Streptomyces venezuelae: one gene and its partner. The main gene of each other region encodes a partner of the protein of the gene in region 2 in a complex. Links are inferred from orthologs where the notes say so. Each region holds a gene or a part of one and is shown on either strand. Other genes may lie near its edges.

Region 1 (5,796 bases), 1.6 Mb from region 2 along the record:
CGGGAACTCGCCGCCATCTGAGCACTTCTGTCGGTCCCTCCGGTTACCGTCGAGGCATGGAAGGCATCGCAGACAGCGCAGACACCAAGGACGGCACGGGCATCACCGACCTCACCGACACTCCCGGCTACGACTCCGCCGCGACCGAGCGCTGGGCCGCCGAGCCCGACAAACGCCCCGGCCGCACCGCCTTCCAGCGCGACCGCGCCCGCGTGCTGCACTCCGCCGCACTGCGCAGGCTCGCCGGCAAGACCCAGGTCGTCACCCCCGGCACCCGCAGCCACGCCTGGGACGCCAGCCCCCGCACCCGGCTCACCCACTCCCTGGAGTGCGCCCAGGTCGGCCGCGAGCTCGGCGCCGCCCTCGGCTGCGACCCCGACCTCGTCGAGGCCGCCTGCCTCTCCCACGACATGGGCCACCCGCCCTTCGGGCACAACGGCGAGCAGGCGCTCAACGACGTCGCCAAGGACTGCGGCGGCTTCGAGGGCAACGCCCAGTCGCTCCGCCTCCTCACCCGCATCGAGCCCAAGCGCTTCGTGAAGGACGCCGACGGGGAGCTCGTCAGCGTCGGCCTCAACCTCACCCGCGCCGCCCTCGACGCCGCCACCAAGTACCCCTGGCCGCGCGCCGGCCACCCCACCGACCCCGGCTCGCCCAAGTTCGGCGTGTACGAGGACGACCTCCCCGTCTTCGAATGGATCCGGGAGGGCGCCCCCACCCACCGCAAGTGCTTCGAGGCCCAGGTCATGGACTGGTCCGACGACGTGGCCTACTCGGTCCACGACTTCGAGGACGGCCTGCACGCCGGACACATCGACCCCAACATGCTGTTCGCCGAGCCCGAGCGCGCCGACATCTGGACCGTCGCCATCGGGCGGTACGTTCCCGAGGACACCGACCCGCAGGAGCTCGCCGAAGCCCTCGACCGGCTCGTCGACCAGGAGTGGTGGCCCCACGGCTACGACGGCTCGGCCGTCGCCCAGGCCCGCCTCAAGGACGCCACCAGCCAGCTCATCGGCCGCTTCTGCCTCGCCGCCGAGAGCGCCACCCGCGAGGCCTTCGGATCAGGACCCCTCACCCGCTACGGCGTCGAGCTCGTCGTCCCCCGCGGCACGCGCAACGAATGCGCCGTCCTCAAGGCCGTCGCCGACCGGTACGTCATGCAGCGCGCCGAGCAGGAGGTCCTCCGCGCCGACCAGCGCGTCGTCGTCGCCGAGCTCGCCGAGGCCCTCGTCGCCCGCGCCCCCGACGGCCTCGAACCGCAGTTCCGCGCCGCCTTCGACGCCGCGCGCGACGACCGGGCCCGCAAGCGCGTCATCGTCGACCAGATCGCCAACCTCACCGACGCCTCCGCCCGGGCCCTCCACCACCGGCTCCGCCCCCACCACGCGTAGGGAGTGTCTCGCCGGGTCCTCTTCCGTCACCCGGCTCCGTGCGGGACGCTCGCATGCACGCCCCGAGGCGGTACGGCCGGACGAACGCCGGGGGGCGTAGGTTGGAACCGGTCGCAACGAGGAGGAATCGACGTGGTCGACGCAGATCAGACCTTTGTCATCGTCGGCGGAGGACTGGCAGGGGCCAAGGCGGCGGAGACACTGCGCTCCGAGGGGTTCAACGGCCGGGTGATCCTCATCGGCGACGAGCGCGACCACCCCTACGAGCGCCCACCCCTCTCCAAGGGCTACCTCACGGGTGCCAAGGAGCGGGACTCGGTCTTCGTCCACGAGGCCGCCTGGTACGCGGCGCACGACATCGAGCTCCACCTCAACCAGTCCGTCACCGCCGTCGACCGCGAGGCCCGCACGGTCCGCCTCGGCGACGGCACCGTCATCCGCTACGACAAGCTGCTCCTCGCCACCGGCGCCGAGCCGCGCCGCCTCGACGTCCCCGGCACCGAACTCGCCGGCGTCCACCACCTGCGCCGGCTCGCCCACGCCGACCGGCTCCGCCAGGTCCTCGCCTCCCTCGGCCGGGACAACGGCCACCTGGTGATCGCCGGCGCCGGCTGGATCGGCCTGGAGGTCGCCGCCGCAGCCCGCGGCTACGGCGCCGAGGTCACCGTCGTCGAGTACGAGCCCACCCCGCTCCACCGCGTCCTCGGCCCCGAGCTCGGCCAGCTCTTCGCCGACCTCCACAGCGACCACGGCGTCCGCTTCCACTTCGGTGTGAAGCTCACCGAGATCGTCGGCCAGGACGGCATGGTCCTCGCCGTCCGCACCGACGACGGTGAGGAGCACCCCGCGCACGCCGTGCTCGCCGCGATCGGCGCCGCGCCCCGTACCGCCCTCGCCGAGAACTCGGGGCTCGCCCTCGTCGACCGGGCCGATGGCGGCGGCATCGCCGTCGACGAGTCGCTGCGCACCTCCGACCCCGACATCTACGCCGCGGGGGACGTGGCCGCCGCCCACCACCCGTCGCTCCACACCCGGCTCCGCGTCGAGCACTGGGCCAACGCCCTCAACGGCGGCCCGGCCGCCGCCCGCGCCATGCTCGGGCAGCTCGTCTCCTACGACCGGGTGCCCTACTTCTTCTCCGACCAGTACGACCTGGGCATGGAGTACTCCGGCTGGGCGCCCCCCGGCACCTATGACCAGGTCGTGGTCCGCGGCGACACCGGCAAGCGCGAGTTCATCGCCTTCTGGCTGAAGGAGGGCCGGGTCCTCGCGGGCATGAACGTGAATGTGTGGGACGTCACAGAGCCGATCCAGCAGCTCATCCGTTCCCGGGCGGCCGTGGACCCCCAGGCCCTCGCCGACCCCTCCGTACCCCTGGAGAGCCTGGTCGGGTAACCCGCCCGCCCCCGACGCCGACATTCCCCCGGGGGGCGACCCCCGGATCCCCGTACACTTCATGCGTGGCAGGCAGGATCAACGAAGACGACGTGAAGGCGGTACGGGACGCGGTCCCGATCGACGCCGTCGTGTCCGAGTACCTCCAGCTGCGCAACGCGGGCGGCGGAAACCTCAAAGGCCTCTGCCCCTTCCACGACGAGAAGTCGCCCTCCTTCCAGGTCAGCCCCAGCAAGGGACTGTTCCACTGCTTCGGCTGCCAGGAGGGCGGCGACACCATCGCCTTCGTGATGAAGATCGACCACCTCTCCTTCTCGGAGACGGTCGAGCGACTCGCCGCGAAGGCGGGCATCACCCTGCGGTACGAGGAAGGCGGCTACAACCCCGGCCACCAGCGCGGGGAGCGCATCCGCCTGGTCGAGGCGCACAAGGTCGCCACCCAGTTCTACATCGACCAACTCGACTCGCCCGAGGCCGAGATCGGCCGCAAGTTCCTCGCCGAGCGCGGCTTCGACCAGGCCGCCGCCGCCCACTTCGGCGTCGGCTACTCGCCGGCCGGCTGGGACCACCTCACCCGCTTCCTGCGCGGCAAGGGCTTCTCCGACAAGGAACTGATCCTCTCCGGCCTCTCCCAGGACGGCCGCCGCGGCCCCATCGACCGCTTCCGCGGCCGCCTCATGTGGCCCATCAGGGACGTCGGCGGCGACGTCGTCGGCTTCGGCGCGCGCAAGCTCCGCGACGACGACAACGGCCCCAAGTACCTCAACACGCCCGAGACGCCGATCTACAAGAAGTCCCAGGTGCTCTACGGCATCGACCTGGCCAAGAAGGACATCGCCAAGGTCAGCCGGGCCGTCGTCGTCGAGGGCTACACCGACGTCATGGCCTGCCACCTCGCCGGCGTCACCACCGCCATCGCCACCTGCGGCACCGCCTTCGGCGGCGACCACATCAAGATCCTCCGCCGCCTCCTGATGGACAACGGCTCGGCCCGCGTCATCTTCACCTTCGACGGCGACGCCGCCGGCCAGAAGGCCGCCCTGCGCGCCTTCGAGGACGACCAGAAGTTCGCCGCCGAGACGTACATCGCCATCGCCCCCGACGGCATGGACCCCTGCGAGCTGCGGCTCGCCAAGGGCGACGCGGCCGTCGCCGAACTCGCCGAGCCGCGTACCCCGCTCTTCGAGTTCGCGCTCCGCCAGATCGTGAAGCGGTACGACCTGGAGACCCCGGCCGGCCGCGCCGCCGCACTCGACGAGGCCGCCCCCGTCGTCGCCCGCATCAAGAACATCGGCGCCCAGCACGAGGTCGCCGTCCAGCTCGCCGGCATGCTCGGCATCCTCGACACCCAGTTCGTCGTCAAGCGCGTCGCCCAGCTCGCCCGCTGGGCCCGCGACCGCGGCGGCAAGGGCCCCGCGCAGCAGCAGCCCGCGCAGCGCGGCTACGACACCCCGGCCCCGTCGGCCGCACCCTCCGGGCCCGCGCTCAACCTGCGCAGCCCCGCCCACCGCACCGAGCGCGAGCTCCTCAAGCTCGCCCTCCAGCGCCCCGAACTGGTCTCGCCGGCCTTCGACGCGTACGGCATCGACGAGTTCACCGCCCCGCCCTACGCGGCCGTCCGCCAGTGCGTCCAGGACGCCGGCGGCGCCACCGGCGCACCCTCCGACTACCTCGACACCGTCCGCGAGGCCGCCCCCAACGACACCGTCCGCGCCCTCGTCACCGAACTCGCCGTCGAGACGATCTTCGCCAAGACGATCGACGAGGTCTACGCCGGCGCCCAGCTCGTCCAGGTCCGGCTCCGCGCCGTCGACCGCCGCATCCGCGACGTCCAGGGCACCCTGGCCCGGCTCGGCGCCCACGGCGACCCGGAACAGCTCGCGGCCGTGCAGAACGAACTGTGGGTGCTCACCCAGTACGGCCAGTCCCTGCGGAACAACGGCGCCGACGCACTCTGACCGTCGGTCACGGTCCGGACTCAAAAAGTCACCGCACGCCCCTCGTGGCGGCGATGTGTCGTACCCCACACTGGATGACGGTGCCGTTCCGCCCCTCCTGGAGGTCGCCCGCCGTGCAGACCGAGATCCAGACCACCGAACAGGACGAGCCGGCCGGACTCCCCGAGGCCCCGGAGGTCCCGCCGCAGCGCCGCCGCACCGACCTCGGCGGCAACGGACCCTCCTCCGACCTGTTCCGCCAGTACCTCCGGGAGATCGGCCGCATCCCGCTCCTCAGCGCCGAGGAGGAGGTCGAACTGGCCCGGCGCGTCGAGGCCGGACTCTTCGCCGAGGAGAAACTCGCCACCACCCCCGACCTCGACAGCCGCCTCGCGAGCGACCTGGACCGGCTCGTGGTCCTCGGCCGCATCGCCAAGCGCAAGCTCATCGAGGCCAACCTCCGCCTCGTCGTCTCCGTCGCCAAACGGTACGTCGGCCGCGGCCTCACCATGCTCGACCTCGTCCAGGAGGGGAACCTCGGCCTCATCCGGGCCGTCGAGAAGTTCGACTACGCGCGCGGCTACAAGTTCTCCACGTACGCGACCTGGTGGATCCGCCAGGCCATGTCCCGGGCCCTCGCCGACCAGGCCCGGACCATCCGCGTCCCCGTCCACGTCGTCGAACTCATCAACCGGGTCATCCGCGTCCAGCGCCGCATGCTCCAGGAGCGGGGCTACGAACCCACCGCCGAAGAGGTCGCCGCCCAGCTCGACCTGGCCCCCGAACGGGTCGGCGAGGTCCTCCGCCTCGCCCAGGAACCGGTCTCCCTGCACGCCCCCGTCGGCGAGGAGGAGGACGTCGCGCTCGGCGACCTCATCGAGGACGGCGACGCCGCCTCACCCGTCGAGTCCGCCGCCTTCCTGCTGCTCCGCCGCCACCTGGAGGACGTGCTCTCCACCCTCGGCGAGCGAGAACGGAAGGTCGTCCAGCTCCGCTACGGCCTCGACGACGGCAGGCCCCGCACCCTGGAGGAGATAGGACGGATCTTCGGCGTGACGCGCGAACGCATC
Region 2 (7,018 bases):
GCGAGCCCCGCGAGTTGGGGGGTGCCGAGGTGGCCGACGATGGCGCTGTCGACGATGAGGAAGAGCGGCTCGGCGACGAGAGCAGCGAAGGCCGGCAGGGCGAGGGAGACGATCTCGCGGTCGTGCTGTCGGCGGACGGCCTTGGAGGTCGCGGGGGCCTGGATCATGCGGTCAATCTAATCTTCCACAGGTAAGAGATGCAAGGCCCAAGAGACCATTACTCCAGGATGGTGCGGGGCTTCGGGTGTGGGCCGTTTGTTCTGATCTTGGCCCGGGTGGAGAAGTTTTTCTCCCCCACAGGCCGTGGATGGAAAAACTGCAGGTCACATGGGTGGGCGTGGGGGTGTTATGAGTTTGTCCACATGGCTGTCCCCCGCTCCGTGCACAGGATCCGGGGAGTTCTCCACAGCATCTGGCCGTTCACCCACAGGCCCTGTGGATAACCAGATTGGCTGACGCTCCTCGCGGGCCTACCGTGGTCCGGCGCCCGACGCGCCAGCAGCGGTCGCGAAGCCACTCTTTGATCAAGGCCGTGGCGTAAGAAAGAGTGGCACGGCGAGGTCCGCGGAGCGGACGGGAGGAGGTGGCTTGGTGAGCGTTACCGAGCCCATGGACGACCCTTGGGCCGACAGCGGACCGAGCGACCGGCTGCCCACCCGTACCCGAGGAGAAGGGCGCGGCCGGGGCCGCGGGCGCGACGACCAGCACGAGCGCGGCAACGACGGCCCGTGGGACGGCGGCCTCTCCGGTTTCGAGCGAGTCCCCCCGCAGGATCTCGACGCCGAGCAGTCCGTCCTCGGCGGCATGCTGCTCTCCAAGGACGCCATCGCGGACGTCGTGGAGATCATCAAGGGCAACGACTTCTACAAGCCCGCCCACGAGACCGTCTATGCCGCGATCCTCGACCTCTACGCCAAGGGCGAGCCGGCCGACCCCATCACCGTCGGCGCCGAACTCACCAAGCGCGGTGAGATCACCCGCGTCGGCGGCGCCTCCTACCTCCACACGCTGGTCCAGTCGGTCCCGACCGCGGCCAACGCCTCGTACTACGCCGAGATCGTCCACGAGCGCGCCGTCCTGCGCCGCCTCGTGGAGGCCGGCACCAAGATCACGCAGATGGGCTACGCGGCCGACGGAGACGTCGACGAGATCGTGAACTCGGCGCAGGCCGAGATCTACGCGGTCACCGAGCAGCGCACCACCGAGGACTACCTGCCGCTCGGCGACATCATGGAGGGGGCCCTCGACGAGATCGAGGCGATCGGCTCCCGCAGCGGTGAGATGACGGGCGTGCCGACCGGCTTCACCGACCTCGACTCGCTCACCAACGGACTGCACCCCGGCCAGATGATCATCATCGCGGCCCGTCCCGCCATGGGTAAGTCGACCCTCGCTCTGGACTTCGCCCGGGCGGCCTCCATCAAGCACAACCTGCCCAGCGTCATCTTCTCCCTCGAAATGGGCCGCAACGAGATCGCGATGCGCCTGCTCTCGGCGGAGGCCAGGGTCGCGCTCCACCACATGCGCTCCGGCACCATGACCGACGAGGACTGGACGCGGCTCGCCCGTCGCATGCCCGACGTCTCCCAGGCGCCCCTGTACATCGACGACTCCCCGAACCTGTCGATGATGGAGATCCGGGCCAAGTGCCGTCGGCTCAAGCAGCGCAACGGTCTCAAGCTCGTGATCATCGACTACCTGCAGCTGATGCAGTCGGGTGGCTCCAAGCGGCAGGAGAGCCGTCAGCAGGAAGTCTCCGACATGTCGCGAAACCTCAAGCTTCTCGCCAAGGAGCTGGAGCTGCCCGTGATCGCGCTCTCCCAGCTGAACCGTGGTCCCGAGCAGCGCACCGACAAGAAGCCGATGGTCTCCGACCTGCGTGAGTCCGGCTCGATCGAGCAGGACGCCGACATGGTGATCCTGCTGCACCGTGAGGACGCCTACGAGAAGGAGTCCCCGCGGGCCGGCGAGGCGGACATCATCGTGGGCAAGCACCGAAACGGCCCGACGGCCACGATCACCGTCGCCTTCCAGGGCCACTACTCGCGCTTCGTGGACATGGCCCAGACCTGACCGGAGGGCTGTAGGTTCGCAAATCCCGTGTCTACGAGTCGCGCCTCGAACTGGCGCGGCTCCTCTTCGCTGATTTCGATCCGTCCGTACGTTCCATCGTGGCCCAGCCCTTTCTGCTCAAGGCCGAGGTGGACGGGGCTGTGCGCAAGCACATCCCGGACTATCTCCTGGTCACCGACGAGGGACCCGTGGTCGTGGATGTGAAGTCACTGCACCGGTTGTCCAAGCCGGAGGTGGCCTTCACTTTCGGCTGGACCCGTGAGGCGGTGGAGGTCCACGGGTGGAAGTACGAGGTCTGGAGCGAGCCACCCGCGGTTGAGCTGGAGAACGTCCGCTTCTTGGCGGGCTACCGCAGAGACTGGCTGTTCGACCGTGGGCTCGTAGACGAGCTTCGTGGCGCTGAGCTCGACGGAGTCTCTATGCGTCGAGCGGTGGCCAGCTTGCCCGGTCACCCGGAGGAGCGAGTCCGGTCTGCGATCTATCACTTGCTGTGGACACAAGAGTTCACGGTTGATCTCGACCGGCCATTCAGCTCGGCGCACGTGCTGGGGAGAACGGCGTGAGCAGGGCTGGGGCGCGGGTTGGCGTCGGTACACACTTCCGCTATGACGGGGAGACCGTCGAGGTGGTCGAGATGGCTGCCACCACGGCTGGCAACGAGGTCGTCCTCAAGGACCGCCACGGCAGGCTCCTGCGGCTGTCTTTGCGGGAACTGCTCTTCTCCGACCGGGCCACCCTCATCCCCGAGGGGCCTGGACCGTCCTCGGACGACGCCGAGGAGATCTCCGAGGACGCTCCCGATCTGGCTGGACCCGCTTCCCGGTGAGGCCCTCGACTCGTGGCTGGACGTCCTGGCAGAGCGTCTGAATACCTCGTTCGGGGAGGCGATGGCCCACTCGGGCTTTCCGGTGAGAGGCCGCTCCGGGAACCAGCTGCGGGACATCCCTCCGGACTGGACGATCGCGCTGCGAGAGCAGGAGACCGCTGCCGTCGCCCATGCGAGCGGGCTGCCCCGGCCGTGATCACGGCCATGACGCTGGCCCACTATGACCAGCGGGCCCTTCGCGTCGACCCCGAGCGCCGGCACGTCAACCGCCGGGTGCTCTGGGGCAGGGCCCGCGGGTCGCGGTTCTGCCCGGACTGCCTGGCCGACTCCGGAGGCCGCTGGCAGCTGGCCTGGCGCCTGGGCTGGTCGTTCGCCTGCCCCACCCACCGACGCCTGCTGACCGACTGCTGCCCGCACTGCGAGCGAGTTCAGCGCGAGCGTCCCCGCTCTGGTCGGGCCATCCCCCAGCTGGGAATCTGCGGCAATCCCCCCTCGCGCCCGAGCGCTGAGCCGTCGGGTGGCTGCGGCTTCGACCTGACCAAGACCCGAACTTTCCAGCTGCCCTCAAGCCATGCGGCATTGACGGCCCAAGACCGGCTGCTGGAGATCATCGAGTCCGGGACAGCCGCCTTCGGCATCTACACAGCGAGCCCGCAGCCGGCACAGAACGCCCTCGCGGACATCCGGGCGATCGGCGGACGCGTTCTGGCGGACCTTCCGGCCGGCACCCTCGCGAGCCTCGTGCCATCTGACATCGCCGAAGAGCACCTCGCGCCCGCCCCGGGCTCTCGACTCGCTTCCCGGGCTGTCGATCGGCCCGGCTTCTCGCGCCCGTCCTGGCCAGCTCACTCCTGCTCATCGGCAGCCGGACCAGCCTCGCCGCAGCTGTCCGGCGCCTCGGCGAGGTCACCGACGGCATCGACATCTCTCGCATCGTGCAGATGCTGGACGACCGGCCACACTGGCCGGACGCGACGGACGCTCTGGTCCGACTGGCCGGCTACCTCGATGCCCACGATGTTCCCATCGACTACCAGCGGCGCCGACTCCTCGACTACACCGACCTGCTGCCGCACGAGCGCTGGTCGGAGATCTGTCAGCGCACCGGCTCACCGCCTGGCCACGGCCGACGCGAGCAGATCGTCCGATGCTGGTTGTTCCAGCGCATCAGCGGACTTCCCTCCGAAGTCGCCCAAGGATTCGGCAGCGGTGGCGAAGCAGCCTTCAGGGCTGAGGCCGCCCGCGTTGCCGTCCTCCAGACCCCCGAGCTGGCTGGCGAGCTTGACCGAGCGGCGCGCGACTTCCTGGCCTGCCACGGCATCCGCGACGAGCCGGTGACCTGGCAGCCCCCAACCGCCCTGCTCGACGAGCTGGACCTACCGGGTCCCGACCCCGCTCGGATCGACGGCCCCCACCTGCACCGCCTCGTCCGCCAGCGCAAGAACGCAGTTCAGTACGCGGCTGAGGCCCTCGGCACCACCGTCGAGGCAATCCGGCACGTCCTGGACGAACATCCCACCCCCGCGCCACCGCCGACGAAGTCCGCCGCCAGGGCGACGGGCCAGGTCCGTCTCGAGGCCCGTCAGGACGTGCCGAAGGAGACCTTCGTCCGTCTCTACCTAGACGAGCACCAATCCCTGAACCAGATGGCCGCCTTCACAGGTTTCTCCCGCAGCGTGCTGACCGCTCTCGCGCATGAGTATGAAGTCGCGCTCCGTGAAGGCCCGCAGGACTACAGGCGCCGCGGGACGGTCGAACGGGACTGGCTGATCGAGCAGTACGTCCACTGCCGTCGGACCCTCGCAGACCTCGCACGCGAGAAAGGCATGAGTACCGCGAACATGGCGCGCTGGGCCAAGACCCATAACGTCCCGTTGCGATCACGCGGAGGCGCCAGCCACAGCCAGGCACTTCGGGCCATCGACCAAGCCGGCCAAGCGCCACGCATCCTCCAGCCGGCACTCGGCGGCCAGGGTGCCAGCGAACGCCTGAACCGATTCGCGGCTGCATCCGCCTATCCAAGCCTTGGTGACGCAGCGAGCGGTCTCGGCCTCAACAATTTCACCCTTGTCGCGCAGATCAACCGGATCGAGCGAGAGCTCGGCGGACCGCTGCTGGTGAGAGCCGAACGGGGACGGCCGATGACGCTGACCTCTTTGGGGAGGAAGGTGCTCAGGGCGATCCGGACGTTTCAATGCGATGCGCAGTCATGAAGCATCGGAGCTCACGCAGAGTCGTCCAGGCGGTGGAAGGCCCCCTCGAACTCTCCCGAAGCAAGCAGCTCGGCGATCACGATCACCATCTCCCGGATGCCGGGATCTCGAACGATCAGCCCGTCCGAGTACCAGAAGCACCGACCACCTGCCGCTTCTCCTGTCTCCTCCCACCTCTTCATCAACCGGCTGACCTCGGCGACTGTGAAGATCGTCGCACTCCAGCGTGAGCCATCGGGGAGGCGAACCTCGGCATCGACGTTGCAGACCTCGTCGAGTACGTCATCAGGGTTCGGGAGGAAGAAAGCCTCGAAGCCATCGGTTCGAACGCGATAGTAGGGGCCGTCCCATCCTGCCTCGGATCGCAGTTCCGTGCTCATGCTGGTCACCTGGGGAGGATCCCAGTGCATGATGCCGGGCACAACTGGCTTACGGGCAGCCGATCACACTGGTGACACCCCTGCCGGTGAGCAGGTAGTTTGCGGGAGGACAGAGAGAAGAGTTCGAATGGACTCCCGGATCGCCCGCATCCGACGCAAGCTCGCCAAGGTGCCCTATGCCGCGCCGCGAAGCTACTCCTTCGGTGAAGAGAAGCATGGGTTCCGCCTCGACCCCCCGTTGCCGGACGCGAAGGTCGCCGAGTTCGAAGCCGACCACCACATCGAACTGCCCGATCCCTATCGCAGCTTCCTGACCACACTGGGCGGGGGCGGCGCATCGCCGTTCTACGGCCTCCTGCCGTTGCAGTCATGTCGGCTGTTCACGATGGACCCCCGAGGCGAGCCCGGTCGCCCTCGGGGGTTCACGTTCGCCAGCGGCCCGCCTCACCGAAGTGACCTTTTCCTGCATATCATCGAGGCAGGGTGCACCGACCTGGTGCTTCTCGGCATCACAGGTCCCCTGGCCGGCCGCGTCGTCACCGGAAACGCCGACGGTTTCTGGGGCCCCAACGTCTCGTCGGCCACCGACTTCCTGGCCTGGTACGAACGCTGGCTCGACCACATGCTCGAAGGCCGCGACAACCGCGACCTGGAACTGACCTCCCCCGCCCTGCGAGCGCCGGTCGACCGCATCCTGAGGCAGCACCGCGATCGCGAGGATCTGTCACGGCCCTGAGAATCCGGAGCTATGTCATCCGTTTGAGAACAGCTCCAAGCAGCTGGTCACGTGGTCACTCGCATGACATTGGAATTGAGAACCTACAGGGCCCCAACGGCCATCCGGGGCGTCCGCCGCTGTCGTGCCCCAGGGCGCCGCTCCTCCCCCGTGCGGGGGAGCGGTTCGGTCCATGGGGAGGATCCCTCGCCACGTCCGCTTCACGAGGGTGGAGCCATGACACCGAGCATCCTTCACCGGCCCCCGCTCGTCAGCGACACCGAGCGGCCGGTGCCGCGCTGGGCCATGCGCATGGCCCACGCGCTTCCGCTGCTTCTGCTGCCGTCGTGCCTGTGGCGGCTCCCCTTCGCCCTGCACTTCGAGATGGGGCAGATCCAGGGGCCCGGCCTTCCGCCCTACTGGGTGAGCATCCCGTACGTGCTCGGGCTGAGCATCCTCACGGAAGTGACCGCGATCCTGGCCATCGGACTGGTCCGTGGGTGGGGAGAGGTGGTGCCCGCCTGGATCCCGGTCATCGGCGGCAGACGCGTCCGGCCCATGGCTGCCGTCGTCCCCGCCGTTCTCGGCGGCCTGGTTCTTACCGTGCTGTTCACCGGTGTCCCCATCGGTGACGGACGCAGGCTCAGTCTGTACGGCGTCATCGACACCGTCGCCTACACCAGCGACGCCTGGCATACGCTCGCGACGATCTGCCTCTCCCCGACCGCCGTGTGGGGGCCGATCATCATCGTGCTCGCGATCGCCTACTACCGCCGTCGGCGGAGGTGAGGGCCCGTACTCCCGCCAGGCT

The links. Proteins that work in one complex are often made in the same cells at the same time.
Region 1: the proteins of dnaB (region 2) and dnaG are in contact, whole or in part, in a crystal structure (PDB 2R6A), measured with the Geobacillus stearothermophilus proteins. The link is inferred for Streptomyces venezuelae from one-to-one orthologs. Residues at the interface, in WP_033016901.1 of Geobacillus stearothermophilus: Ser13, Glu15, Ala16, Gln18, Glu91, Leu92, Asp94, Ala95, Val96, Pro97, Thr98, Ala99, Ala100, Asn101, Tyr104, Tyr105, Ile108; in WP_049624496.1 of Geobacillus stearothermophilus: Lys456, Leu457, Leu458, Pro459, Ala460, Asn463, Ala464, Leu467, Leu535, Leu536, Ile537, Ala538, Gln544, Glu545, Asp548, Tyr549, His552.

Annotation. Positions count from the first base shown.
Region 1 is NZ_CP029194.1:5,920,855-5,926,650, forward strand. The notes cover bases 2,420-5,300. They hold dnaG (DNA primase), read left to right. Parts: upstream 2,420-2,854; coding sequence 2,855-4,747; downstream 4,748-5,300. Other genes in these bases: DEJ46_RS27165 (NAD(P)/FAD-dependent oxidoreductase), read left to right, coding at 2,420-2,789; DEJ46_RS27175 (RNA polymerase sigma factor), read left to right, coding at 4,822-5,300. In the rest of the region: DEJ46_RS27155 (sirohydrochlorin chelatase), read left to right, coding at 1-21; DEJ46_RS27160 (deoxyguanosinetriphosphate triphosphohydrolase), read left to right, coding at 57-1,394; more of DEJ46_RS27165, read left to right, coding at 1,527-2,419; more of DEJ46_RS27175, read left to right, coding at 5,301-5,796. UniProt on the Escherichia coli protein: RNA polymerase that catalyzes the synthesis of short RNA molecules used as primers for DNA polymerase during DNA replication.
Region 2 is NZ_CP029194.1:4,305,052-4,312,069, reverse strand. The notes cover bases 1-2,832. They hold dnaB (replicative DNA helicase), read left to right. Parts: upstream 1-591; coding sequence 592-2,073; downstream 2,074-2,832. Other genes in these bases: DEJ46_RS39990 (hypothetical protein), read left to right, coding at 2,708-2,832; DEJ46_RS19670 (TnsA-like heteromeric transposase endonuclease subunit), read left to right, coding at 2,124-2,636; DEJ46_RS19685 (MATE family efflux transporter), read right to left, coding at 1-167. Also shown: more of DEJ46_RS39990, read left to right, coding at 2,833-2,899; DEJ46_RS39980 (LysR family transcriptional regulator), read left to right, coding at 3,841-5,112; DEJ46_RS19660 (hypothetical protein), read right to left, coding at 5,124-5,492; DEJ46_RS19655 (SMI1/KNR4 family protein), read left to right, coding at 5,620-6,228; DEJ46_RS19650 (hypothetical protein), read left to right, coding at 6,445-6,996; DEJ46_RS19645 (NAD-dependent epimerase/dehydratase family protein), read right to left, coding at 6,953-7,018. UniProt on the Escherichia coli protein: The main replicative DNA helicase, it participates in initiation and elongation during chromosome replication. Travels ahead of the DNA replisome, separating dsDNA into templates for DNA synthesis.